3 regions of the Allobosea sp. BIWAKO-01 genome follow, and region 1 is predicted to be linked to each of the others. Evidence: predicted binding sites of a transcription regulator. Region 1 holds the regulator's gene; each other region holds the start of a gene.

Region 1 (3,270 bases):
AAGCAGACGCAGGATTACGTCACCGGCCGCTTCGGCTGAACCGGCGCCCAGCCTTCCAACTGCTTTGCCGACAAAGGATACGCCGCGATGACTGATCACATCGTCCGCTCTTATGATGCCGATCTCGAGGGGATCCGCCGCAGCCTGGCCGAGATGGGGGGCATGTCGGAGCGCATGCTCGGCGATTCGACGGTCGCCCTGGTGCGCCGGGATACCGGGCTGGCACAGAAGGTCATCAGCGCCGACCAGCGCCTCGACAATCTGCAGCGCGAGGTCGAGGAGAAGGCGGTGCTCACCATCGCCCGGCGCCAGCCGCTCGCCAACGATCTGCGCGAGCTGATCTCGGCCATCCGCATCGCCGCCGATATCGAGCGCGTCGGCGATCTCGCCAAGAACATCGCCAAGCGCGCAGTCGCCATCTCCGGCCAGTTCCAGCCGCCGTCGCGCGCGGTCGTCGGCCTCGAGCATATGAGCCGCCTGGTTCAGGCCCAGCTCAAGGACGTGCTCGACGCTTACGCCGTCAGCAACGAGCAGAAGGCCATGGAGGTCTGGCGCCGCGACGACGAGATCGACGCGCTCTATACCTCGCTCTTCCGCGAGCTGCTTACCTATATGATGGAAGACCCGCGCAACATCACCTTCTGCACGCATCTCCTGTTCTGCGCCAAGAATGTCGAGCGCATCGGCGACCACACCACCAACATCGCCGAGACGATCCACTATCTCGTTACGGGCGAAGCCTTGGACGCAGCCCGTCCGAAGCTCGACACGACCAATATCCTTCTGGACGCCGCCACCGGTGAGTGACCGGCGCCCGACACCTTTGGGACCGAGTGAGACATGCCTGCACGCATCCTGATCGTTGAGGACGAAGAGCCGCTGACCCTGCTGCTGCGCTACAATCTCGAGGCCGAAGGCTTCGAGGTCGATAGCGTCGCGCGGGGCGACGATGCCGAGCTGCATCTGCGCGATCATACGCCGGACCTCGTGCTGCTCGACTGGATGCTGCCGGGTCTTTCCGGCATCGAGCTCTGCCGGCGGCTGCGGACTCGTCGCGATACCGAGCGGGTGCCGATCATCATGCTCACCGCCCGCGGCGAGGAGACCGAGCGTGTGCGCGGCCTCGCCACCGGGGCCGACGACTATGTCGTCAAGCCGTTCTCGCTGCCCGAGCTGATCGCTCGCATCCAGGCGCTGCTGCGCCGCGCCAAGCCGGGTCATGTCGCCGGCCTGCTGGCTGCCGGCGATCTCGAGCTCGACCGCACCACCCGCCGTGTCCGCCGCTCAGGGAGCGAGCTGCATCTCGGCCCGACCGAGTTCCGCCTGCTCGAGTTCCTGATGCAGGCGCCGGGGCGGGTCTATTCCCGGGCCCAGCTGCTCGACGCGGTCTGGGGCCGCGACGTCTATATCGACGAACGCACCGTCGACGTCCATGTTGGCCGGCTGCGCAAGGCGATCACCCCTGACAACGCCAAGGATCCGCTGCGGACCGTTCGCGGTGCCGGCTACGCCTTCGACGAGACCTTTGCGCGGAGCTGAGACTTGGATCATCGGGTCGGATATCGAATCCGGTCCGATGATCTGATTTTCTATGGCTGCATAGGCTTTCCAGAAAACCGCAATCCACTTTTCGGGCCGATGCCCTAGCGCGGCCCTGCGATGATGATCGCGGCGCCGGCGAGGCAGATCAGCCCGCCGGCAATGTCCCAGCGGTCGGGGCGAAAGCCTTCCACGGCCCAGAGCCAGACGAGCGAACTGACGATGTAAACGCCGCCATAGGCGGCATAGGCCCGTCCGGCGGCTTCGCTCTCCGCCAGGGTCAATAACCAGGCGAACAGGGCGAGCGACACCAGTCCGGGCACGAGCCACCAGACCGGCTTGCCGAGCCGGAGCCAGCCCCAGAACGCGAAACAGCCGGCGATTTCGAGAATGGCTGCGCCGAGATAGGCGGCGATGGTCGGCATGGTTCGTCCCTGTCGGTCGCCCTTGAGGGCGGATCACCCTTGACCGCAGGGCGCGCTGACGGCAAGCCAGACCGATGCCAGCACACCACATTGCCATCATCGGAGCAGGACCCTCCGGGCTGATCGCGGCAGAGCGCCTCGCGGCAGCCGGGGACACCGTCACGATCTACGATCGCATGCCCTCGCCGGCCCGCAAATTCCTGCTGGCCGGGCGCGGCGGATTGAACCTTACCCATTCCGAGCCGCTCGACCGCTTCCTGCCCCGCTATCGCGATGCGCAAGCCTGGCTGGAGCCAGCCATTCGCGCCTTCCCGCCACGAGCCCTGCGCGACTGGGCCGATGCGCTCGGGCAGGATACGTTTGTCGGCAGCAGCGGGCGCGTCTTCCCGCGCGCCATGAAGGCCTCGCCCTTGCTGCGGGCATGGCTGCGCCGGCTCGAAGGACTCGGTGTCAGCTTCGCGCCTGGTCATCGCTGGACCGGCTGGAGCGAGGCGGGTGCTCTGACGTTCCGGAGCCGCGATGGTGCCGATGTCGAGGCGCAGCCGGACGCGACGCTGCTCGCGCTCGGCGGCGCGAGCTGGCCACGGCTGGGTTCGGATGGTGGCTGGGCACCCTTGCTGGCGGCGCGCGGGGTTGCGATTGCGCCGCTGCGCCCGGCCAATGGCGGCTTCACGGTCGATTGGTCCCAGACCATGCGAGAGCGTTTTGCTGGAGTACCGTTGAAGCGCATCGTCCTGAGCTTCGGCGGCCAATCCGTGCCCGGCGAGGCGATGATCGATGCGTCGGGTCTGGAAGGCGGCGCGGTCTATGCACTTTCTGCCCCGATCCGCGAGACGATCCTGCGCGAGGGCAGGGCGGTCATCACCATCGATCTGCGGCCCGATCACGAGGCAGCGCTGCTGGTCCAGCGCCTCGCGCATCGTCGCAAAGGCGTGACGCTGAGCAATCATCTGCGCAAGGCTGCAGGCCTTGCTCCATCCGCGATTGCGCTGCTGCGCGAAGCGGCGAAGGGGCCCCTCCCCGAAGACGCGGAGAGGCTGGCCGCACTCATCAAGGCCGCGCCTCTGGTACTGACCGGTCTCAGGCCGATCGAGCGGGCGATCTCCACCGCCGGTGGCGTCGCCCCCGCCGAGATCGAGGAAGGCTTCATGCTGAATCGCTTGCCCGGTACCTTTGCCGCAGGCGAGATGCTGGATTGGGAGGCGCCGACCGGCGGCTATCTGCTGCAAGCCTGTTTCGCGACCGGAGTCGCAGCTGCAGCAGGGATTCAGGCCTGGCTCGCCCGAAGCTGAACGATCGCCTCAGG
Region 2 (3,270 bases), 2.4 Mb from region 1:
CTGGGCCGGAACATGCTGGGAAATCCGCTGGATATGCCCATAGAATTGCTCGGCGCTGCTCTGCCAGCTGTGACGTGCGGCAAGTCCCAGGCAGGCTTCGCGCGGGATGCGCAGGGCCGCTAGCGCTGCGCGCCGCAGATCCTCGTCGAGCACGGCGGCACCACTGCCGGCAAAGACATCGCTCGGCCCCTGCACCGGAAAGGCGGCAACGGGCAGCCCGCTTGCCGCGGCTTCGAGCAGCACGATGCCAAAGGTGTCGGTCAGGCTCGGAAAGACGAAAACATCCGACGACGCATAGATCGCGGCCAGGTCGTCGCCCTCGCGCGTGCCGAGGAACGTAACATCCGGGAAAGCACGCTGCAGATCCGCGCGCGCCGGGCCATCGCCGACGACGACCTTGCTGCCGGGCAGGCGCAGCGACAGGAAGGCATCCAGGTTCTTTTCAACCGCGACGCGCCCGACGCTGAGGAAGATCGGACGTGGCAGATCGAGCACGCTTGCCTGACGCGGATGGAATTGCTGGAGATCGACACCGCGCCCCCAACGCAGGATGCGCTCGAACCCGTTCTGTTTCAGTTCGGTCTCGACTGTCGCGGTCGAGACCATGACACCGGCAGCCGCCCCATGGAACCGGCGCAGGAACTGGTAGCTCCAGCGTTCCGGGATGGGCCAGCGGGCCGCGACATATTGCGGGAACCGGGTGTGGTAACTCGTGGTGAACGTCCGCTTCTGCGCCAGGCAGACGGCGCGGGTCAGCCAGCCGATCGGCCCTTCCGTCGCAATATGGATATGGTCCGGCCCAAAATCGGTGATGCGCCGGGCGATGGCGCCCTGCGTTGCCAGCGCGATGCGGATATCGGGATAGGATGGCAAGCCAATCTGCCGAAATCCCTCGGGCGTGAGCATATGCGGCGTCACCCCGAATGACGGCCCCGCCTCGACCATCCGCTCCAGCGACCGGACGACCCCATTGATCTGGGGACGCCAGGCGTCCGTCGCGATGAGGACGCGCATCAGGCGGCCTCGCTGACCAGAGCCGGCAGCGGGAGCGGCCGCACCGGCTCGCTCTTCAGCCGGTATTGCGGCCAGCGAATGACCTCGAAGCGGCCGTCATGGTGCTCGACCACCGCCGTGCAGCTTTCGACCCAGTCGCCCGTGTTGATGTAGGTGAGCCCGTCGATCTTGCGATGTGCGGCGTGGTGGATATGGCCGCAGACGACGCCGTCCGCACCATGGCGGCGGGCCTCGGCGGCAAGGCAGGTCTCGAACTCGCCGATATAATTGACCGCATTCTTGACCTTCTGCTTGGCCCAGGCCGAGAGCGACCAGTGCGGCAGATGGAGGAGACGACGGACCTTGTTGACGACCGTATTGGACGCAAGCGCAACCGTGTAGGCCCAGTCGCCCAACAGAGCGAGCCATTTTGCGTTGCGCACGACCAGATCGAACAGATCGCCATGGATCACCAGCAGGCGCTTGCCGTCGGCAGTCTCATGCAGCGCATGGTCAGCGATGTGGATTCCGCCGAACTCGCTACCAGTGAAGTCGCGGAGGAAATCGTCGTGGTTGCCCGTGATGTAGATCAGCCGCGAACCCTTGCGCACCTTGCGCAAGAGCTTCTGCACGACATCGTTATGCGCCTGCGGGAAGTACCAGCCGTTCTTCAGCCGCCAGCCGTCGATGATGTCGCCGACGAGATAAATCTGCGGAGCATCATAGGCCCGCAGGAATTCGAGCACGAGATCGGCCTGTGCTCCGCGCGTCCCCAGATGCAGGTCGGAGATGAAGATGCTGCGAACCTGCTTCGCCTCGTCCTCGTCGCTCATGCCGCCAGCCCATCTTGTTGCATTGCTTGGGGCGTGTGTCTGATTTGCATTGCGCTTTGATGACGCAGACCTCAATCCGTGGTTCTGCTCAGCTGAACATCAGCCAAAGCTCGGGAGAAACGCGATGGATTTGGGTATTGCCGGCCGGACGGCCATCATTTGCGCCTCGAGCAAGGGGCTCGGCCGGGGCTGTGCCGAGGCTCTCGCGGAGGCTGGATGCACCGTAGTCATCAACGGCCGCGACGCGACCACGCTGGAGGCCACGGCAAGTCAGATCCGGGCCAAATATGGTGCAACCGTGATCGCGGTCGTTGCCGACGTCTCGACCCGCGCTGGCCAGGACGCGTTGCTCGCCGCGGCGCCGGAGCCGGACATCCTGGTCAACAACAATGGCGGCCCGCCGCCGAAGCCGTTCCGCGAAGTCTCGCGCGAAGCGCTACTCGAAGGCGTCATCCAGAACATGGCGACGCCGGTCGAACTGATGCAGCGTGTCGTCGACGGCATGATCGCGCGCGGCTTCGGCCGCATCGTCAACATCACCTCGATGAGCGTGCTGACCCCCTTGACCGGGCTCGATGTCTCGTCGGGCGCACGCGCCGGTCTGACCGCCTTCTTCTCCGGCGTCGCCCGCGAGGTCGCCTATGCCAACGTCACCATCAACAACATCCTGCCAGGCATGTTCGATACGGATCGGCTGAAGGGCTCGACCACCAAGATGGCGGCGATCAAGGGGATCACGCCCGAGGAAATGACGAAGGGCCGCATGGCCGAGATCCCGGCGAAGCGCTTCGGCAGCGCCGAGGAGTTCGGCAAAGCCTGCGCCTTCCTGGCAAGCGCCCATGCCGGCTACATCACCGGCCAGAACTTGCTGATCGATGGCGGCGTCTTCAAGGGAACGTTCTGAGACGGGGCAAGGCCAGCATCTGCCCCGGCGAGCCTTGCTGTCCGGGGCAGGAATTCTCTCCCAGTTCCTGCCGCGCAAGACCCGCATCCAGCGCCCTTCCCCGGCACGCATGCGTCGCTGCGGGCATCAGGGTTGCAAGCATTGCGCTTGGACCGGACGCGCGAACGTGATCTAGAGGGACCAAGTCTTTTATAAGACTCTCTCCCCCGACACGTACGCGCAGCACCGTTGTCTCCTCTCCTCGGCATCACGCTCAAGCTGATCTCAGCTTTGTCCTTCACCCTGATGTCGGCTGGCATCAAGGCGATCGCGGCCCGTTATCCGACAGGGGAACTCGTCTTCGTCCGATCCTTCTTCGCGCTGATCCCGCTGCTGCTCTGGCTCGGCTGGCGCGGCGAAATTCCGGCTGCCCTGATGACCAAGAACCTGCGCGGCCATTTCAAGCGGGGAGTGATCGGTTCGACCGGCATGTTCTGCGGCTTCGTAGCCTTGAGCTTTCTGCCGCTCCCGGACGCGGTCGCGCTCGGCTATGCCGCGCCG
Region 3 (3,270 bases), 4.3 Mb from region 1:
TCGCGACGACCGCTGTGACGAATTCAGGGTTAGGCAGATCACGCTTCAGCCAGAGCCCGATGGATTCGGGCACGATCTCGGGCAGAACGAAGAACCAGAGGAAGAGCTGGACCAGCGGCGGGATATTGCGGAAGACGTCGATATAGATGCCGGCGACCAGGCGAGCGCCACGGGCCGGCAGGCTGCGCGCGATCCCGACGCCAAGACCGATCGTCAGCGCCAGGACCCAGCTGGCCAGGCTGATGGCCAGTGTCCATTGCACGCCGCTCCACAGCCACTCCCAATAGGGCTCCTGCAGGAGGATGGACCAGTTCCAGCGGTAATTCATGCCGCGGGTGCACGGCCAAGCCGTGATCCAGGGACCGCTGCCATCCACCGAGTCCCCATCGAATCCCTCCCAAGATTCCGCTATATCGGAATGATGAGATCGGCCACCGGGGATTGTCAACAGCCGGCGCAGGATATTGAGGCATGCGGGGCGCAACTGGCCAGGGCAGTGATCGGCCGGCTGCCATGCAAAATCCGTGGGGCACGGAGATCATGTCCTTCGGGCGCCTGGTGTCCCCTTCCCGGGGCCGGCAGCTTATGCCTCGCCCCTCACTTTACGGCAGAGGAGCCCTGTGCTGGAAAAGCCTCGTTCGCGATCATCGGCATCGAACGCCTCAGGATGCGCCGCATGGCCCGGTCCGTTGGCGATCCCAGCAAGCGCGGGACTGGCGCGGCACCATCGCCGACAAGGACGAGTTAGCACTGGCAGAAACCGCAGCCTCTGCATCCGGACCGGGGCACGATGAGGGCTGGCGCGCGAGGCTGCGGGTGGCAACCTGCGCGCGCCTTCTGGATGGCCCCGGAACGATCGGGGCATGATCAAATCAAAACCGGAAATGAACGATCGATATTCGACGATTAAATACGCTCTCTCATTACTTTTATAGATAGATACGACATCATCATTATAAGAATATAATTACAATAATTTGTATTTATCGCAAAATATATACTATCTAATATGCAATCTATGAAGATTTATTCTTTTTATCCCCGTCTTGCCCCCCGTTTGAAGTCGCCTCCAGTCACCATTGTCGAACTGTCCTGGCCCGTATGTGATGAAGATCACATACGGGCCCGGATTTCTCGGGTGACACAGAGCGGCTGGGCGCGCCTGCGATCCTGGCTTCATCCTCGAGTGGGAGAGAGTGTGATGTCAGGCCGGTCGTTCCAGGGGCCTCTGTTCTTGCCCTTGCTCTCGTCTGCATGCGCCGCCTTGATCGCGGCGACCTCTGCGATCGCGGCGGACGCCCCGCAGCACAGGACATTTCAATCGCGGACTTGCCCCGTCTGGGACAAGGACCTGCATCACCTTCTCGACTGGAGCGAGGCGTTCAGCATCCACGCGCCTGAACTGCAGCGAAGCGTTCGCGCCGAAGCCCTCAAGCTTCGGGAGAGATGCCTGCGCGATCTCAGCATGGCCTCGCTCGATCGCTACGTCATGCTGATGAAGCTGCTTTACGATGACGAAGCGGACGAGGTGGAATCCTACGATTGAGACGCTTGGGACGCTGGAGACAAATGCGTCCCTCGGCCAGCGGAATTCCCCTGGCTCGGATCGTTCGAGACGTCGCCATTCGGGGGGCGCCGACGGAAGGCGAGAGGGCCTCGCGGCGCGAGCTTGGCTTACATCACACTGTCATATTTGGGGTGCGTCGATCCCTGGCCAACAGGGACCACAACCATGCGCCATATCGCGTTCGCTCTTCTGATAGCCGCCACGCTGGCCTTCTCTCCCGTTCATGCCGAGGATGCGAAACCCTTCGCGACCGGCAAGACGATCGACCTCACAGCCGTCCTGAAGCCGCCTCCGGCGCCGGACTCGGTCCAGACGAAGGCCGAGATCGGTGAGGTCCTGACCATTCAGGTTACGCGCACTCCTGAGATGGAAGCGCGGGCCCAGGCCGATGTCGTCGAGGATGTCTGGCGTTTCGCCGACGTGATGGGACCGGCCTTCAAGACCGAAGCCCTGCCCGTCTTTTCGGCCTTCTTCGATCGCATCGTCGCGACCGAGGGCGCGGTGGTCGATCCGGCCAAGGACAGCTGGAAGCGGCCGCGGCCGCATCAGGCGAGCCCGTTGGTCAAGCCTGTCGTGAAGGTTTCGAACTCCGGCGCCTATCCTTCAGGCCACACCACCGTGGGGACCTTGATGGGCATCGTGCTGTCGAACATGGTTCCGGAAAAGCGCGCCGAGATCATGGACAGGGCCTGGGTCTATGGCTGGAACCGCGTGATCGGCGGCATCCATTATCGCTCCGATATCGACGCCGGCCGCATCGCAGGCTCGGTTATCGCTGCGCGCATCATGGAGCAGCAGGACTTCCAGACGGAGTTCACTGCGGCCAAGGCGGAACTGCGCAAGGTGCTCGGCCTCTGAGCGATCAGCGAGAGGCGGGTTCGGCGGCGGGTCTCTCCCCTTCCGAACCCGTGCCAGTCGATCGGCCAGCAGACGAAGCCGTCATCGCGCTGTCCAAGAGGAGCGCCGGTAGCGCCCCATCAAGCTGCTCAACCCCCGGCGCGAAGCCCCCGTCAGGTCTGCGGGCCAGCAGGCGTTCCCTGGTGAAAGACCATTTGCCAGCGGCCGTCGATGAACCGCCAGATCGAGCTTCGCAGCGTGTGCCGCTCTTCCCTGCCATTCGCGACGCGAAAGCTCAGATAGGTCAGCAGAACCACGTCATCGGCCAGCGATCGGAGAACGAAATCCCGGGCGGCCGGCACGTCCCGCTGCTCGGAGCTGTCCCCGACCAGACTTCGGATCACCGCGGCCTTCTCGTACACGCCGCCCGATCGACCGAATTCGACGAAGCCATCCGCCAGAAGCCGATCAAGCGCTTCAGGTGACGCTCGAACCGATGGCTTGAACAGCTCTTCCTCCAGCCCCCTGATCAGCTCGAGATCCTGTTTCACCGTGCCCTCCCCGCGCCGCCCTGCCCGACCGATGCCGCGTTCACAAATGCCGAGCTCTGGCCGACGTCGCGGAGATAGACCACAGGGACATGGGCGGCCGTCGCGATCCGCTCGCGCTCGATCTGCGGTCGCTTGTCCCTATCGAAGGCCCAGACATATCTGAGGAAGCCCAGGAATTCCGCATCCAGCTTTTCGGTGCAGCCATCGGGGAGATCGGGCCGCGGCCGGTTCAGGATGCTGCGCCACAGGACGCGGGCCAGGCAGGTCGTCCGCGGGGTGTCGAGCCAGATGACGATATCGGCGCGCGGCAGCCTC

Evidence for each region. Region 1 encodes PhoB, which activates phosphate uptake and scavenging genes when phosphate is short. Its sites were predicted from a motif close to TGTCATNNANCTGTCAT; they were not measured.
Region 2: a site for PhoB is predicted at 1,875-1,891, ahead of BIWAKO_RS18725 (UDP-2,3-diacylglucosamine diphosphatase). Genes of this name have one in related genera too.
Region 3: a site for PhoB is predicted at 1,675-1,691, ahead of BIWAKO_RS27780 (acid phosphatase). Genes of this name have one in related genera too.

What each region holds. Positions count from the first base shown of each region.
Region 1 is NZ_BCQA01000001.1:1,663,925-1,667,194, reverse strand. It holds gene pstB (phosphate ABC transporter ATP-binding protein PstB) at 1-39, shown strand, start outside; gene phoU (phosphate signaling complex protein PhoU) at 88-807, shown strand; gene phoB (phosphate regulon transcriptional regulator PhoB) at 841-1,539, shown strand; gene BIWAKO_RS07670 (YnfA family protein) at 1,644-1,964, opposite strand; gene BIWAKO_RS07665 (TIGR03862 family flavoprotein) at 2,039-3,256, shown strand; gene greA (transcription elongation factor GreA) at 3,266-3,270, opposite strand, start outside.
Region 2 is NZ_BCQA01000001.1:4,022,027-4,025,296, reverse strand. It holds gene BIWAKO_RS18730 (glycosyltransferase family 4 protein) at 1-1,014, opposite strand, end outside; gene BIWAKO_RS18725 (UDP-2,3-diacylglucosamine diphosphatase) at 1,014-1,826, opposite strand; gene BIWAKO_RS18720 (SDR family oxidoreductase) at 1,951-2,730, shown strand; gene BIWAKO_RS18715 (DMT family transporter) at 2,959-3,270, shown strand, end outside.
Region 3 is NZ_BCQA01000001.1:5,959,488-5,962,757, forward strand. It holds gene BIWAKO_RS27770 (amino acid ABC transporter permease) at 1-328, opposite strand, end outside; gene BIWAKO_RS27775 (hypothetical protein) at 1,202-1,546, shown strand; gene BIWAKO_RS27780 (acid phosphatase) at 1,733-2,425, shown strand; gene BIWAKO_RS27785 (nuclear transport factor 2 family protein) at 2,578-2,955, opposite strand; gene BIWAKO_RS27790 (P-loop NTPase family protein) at 2,952-3,270, opposite strand, start outside.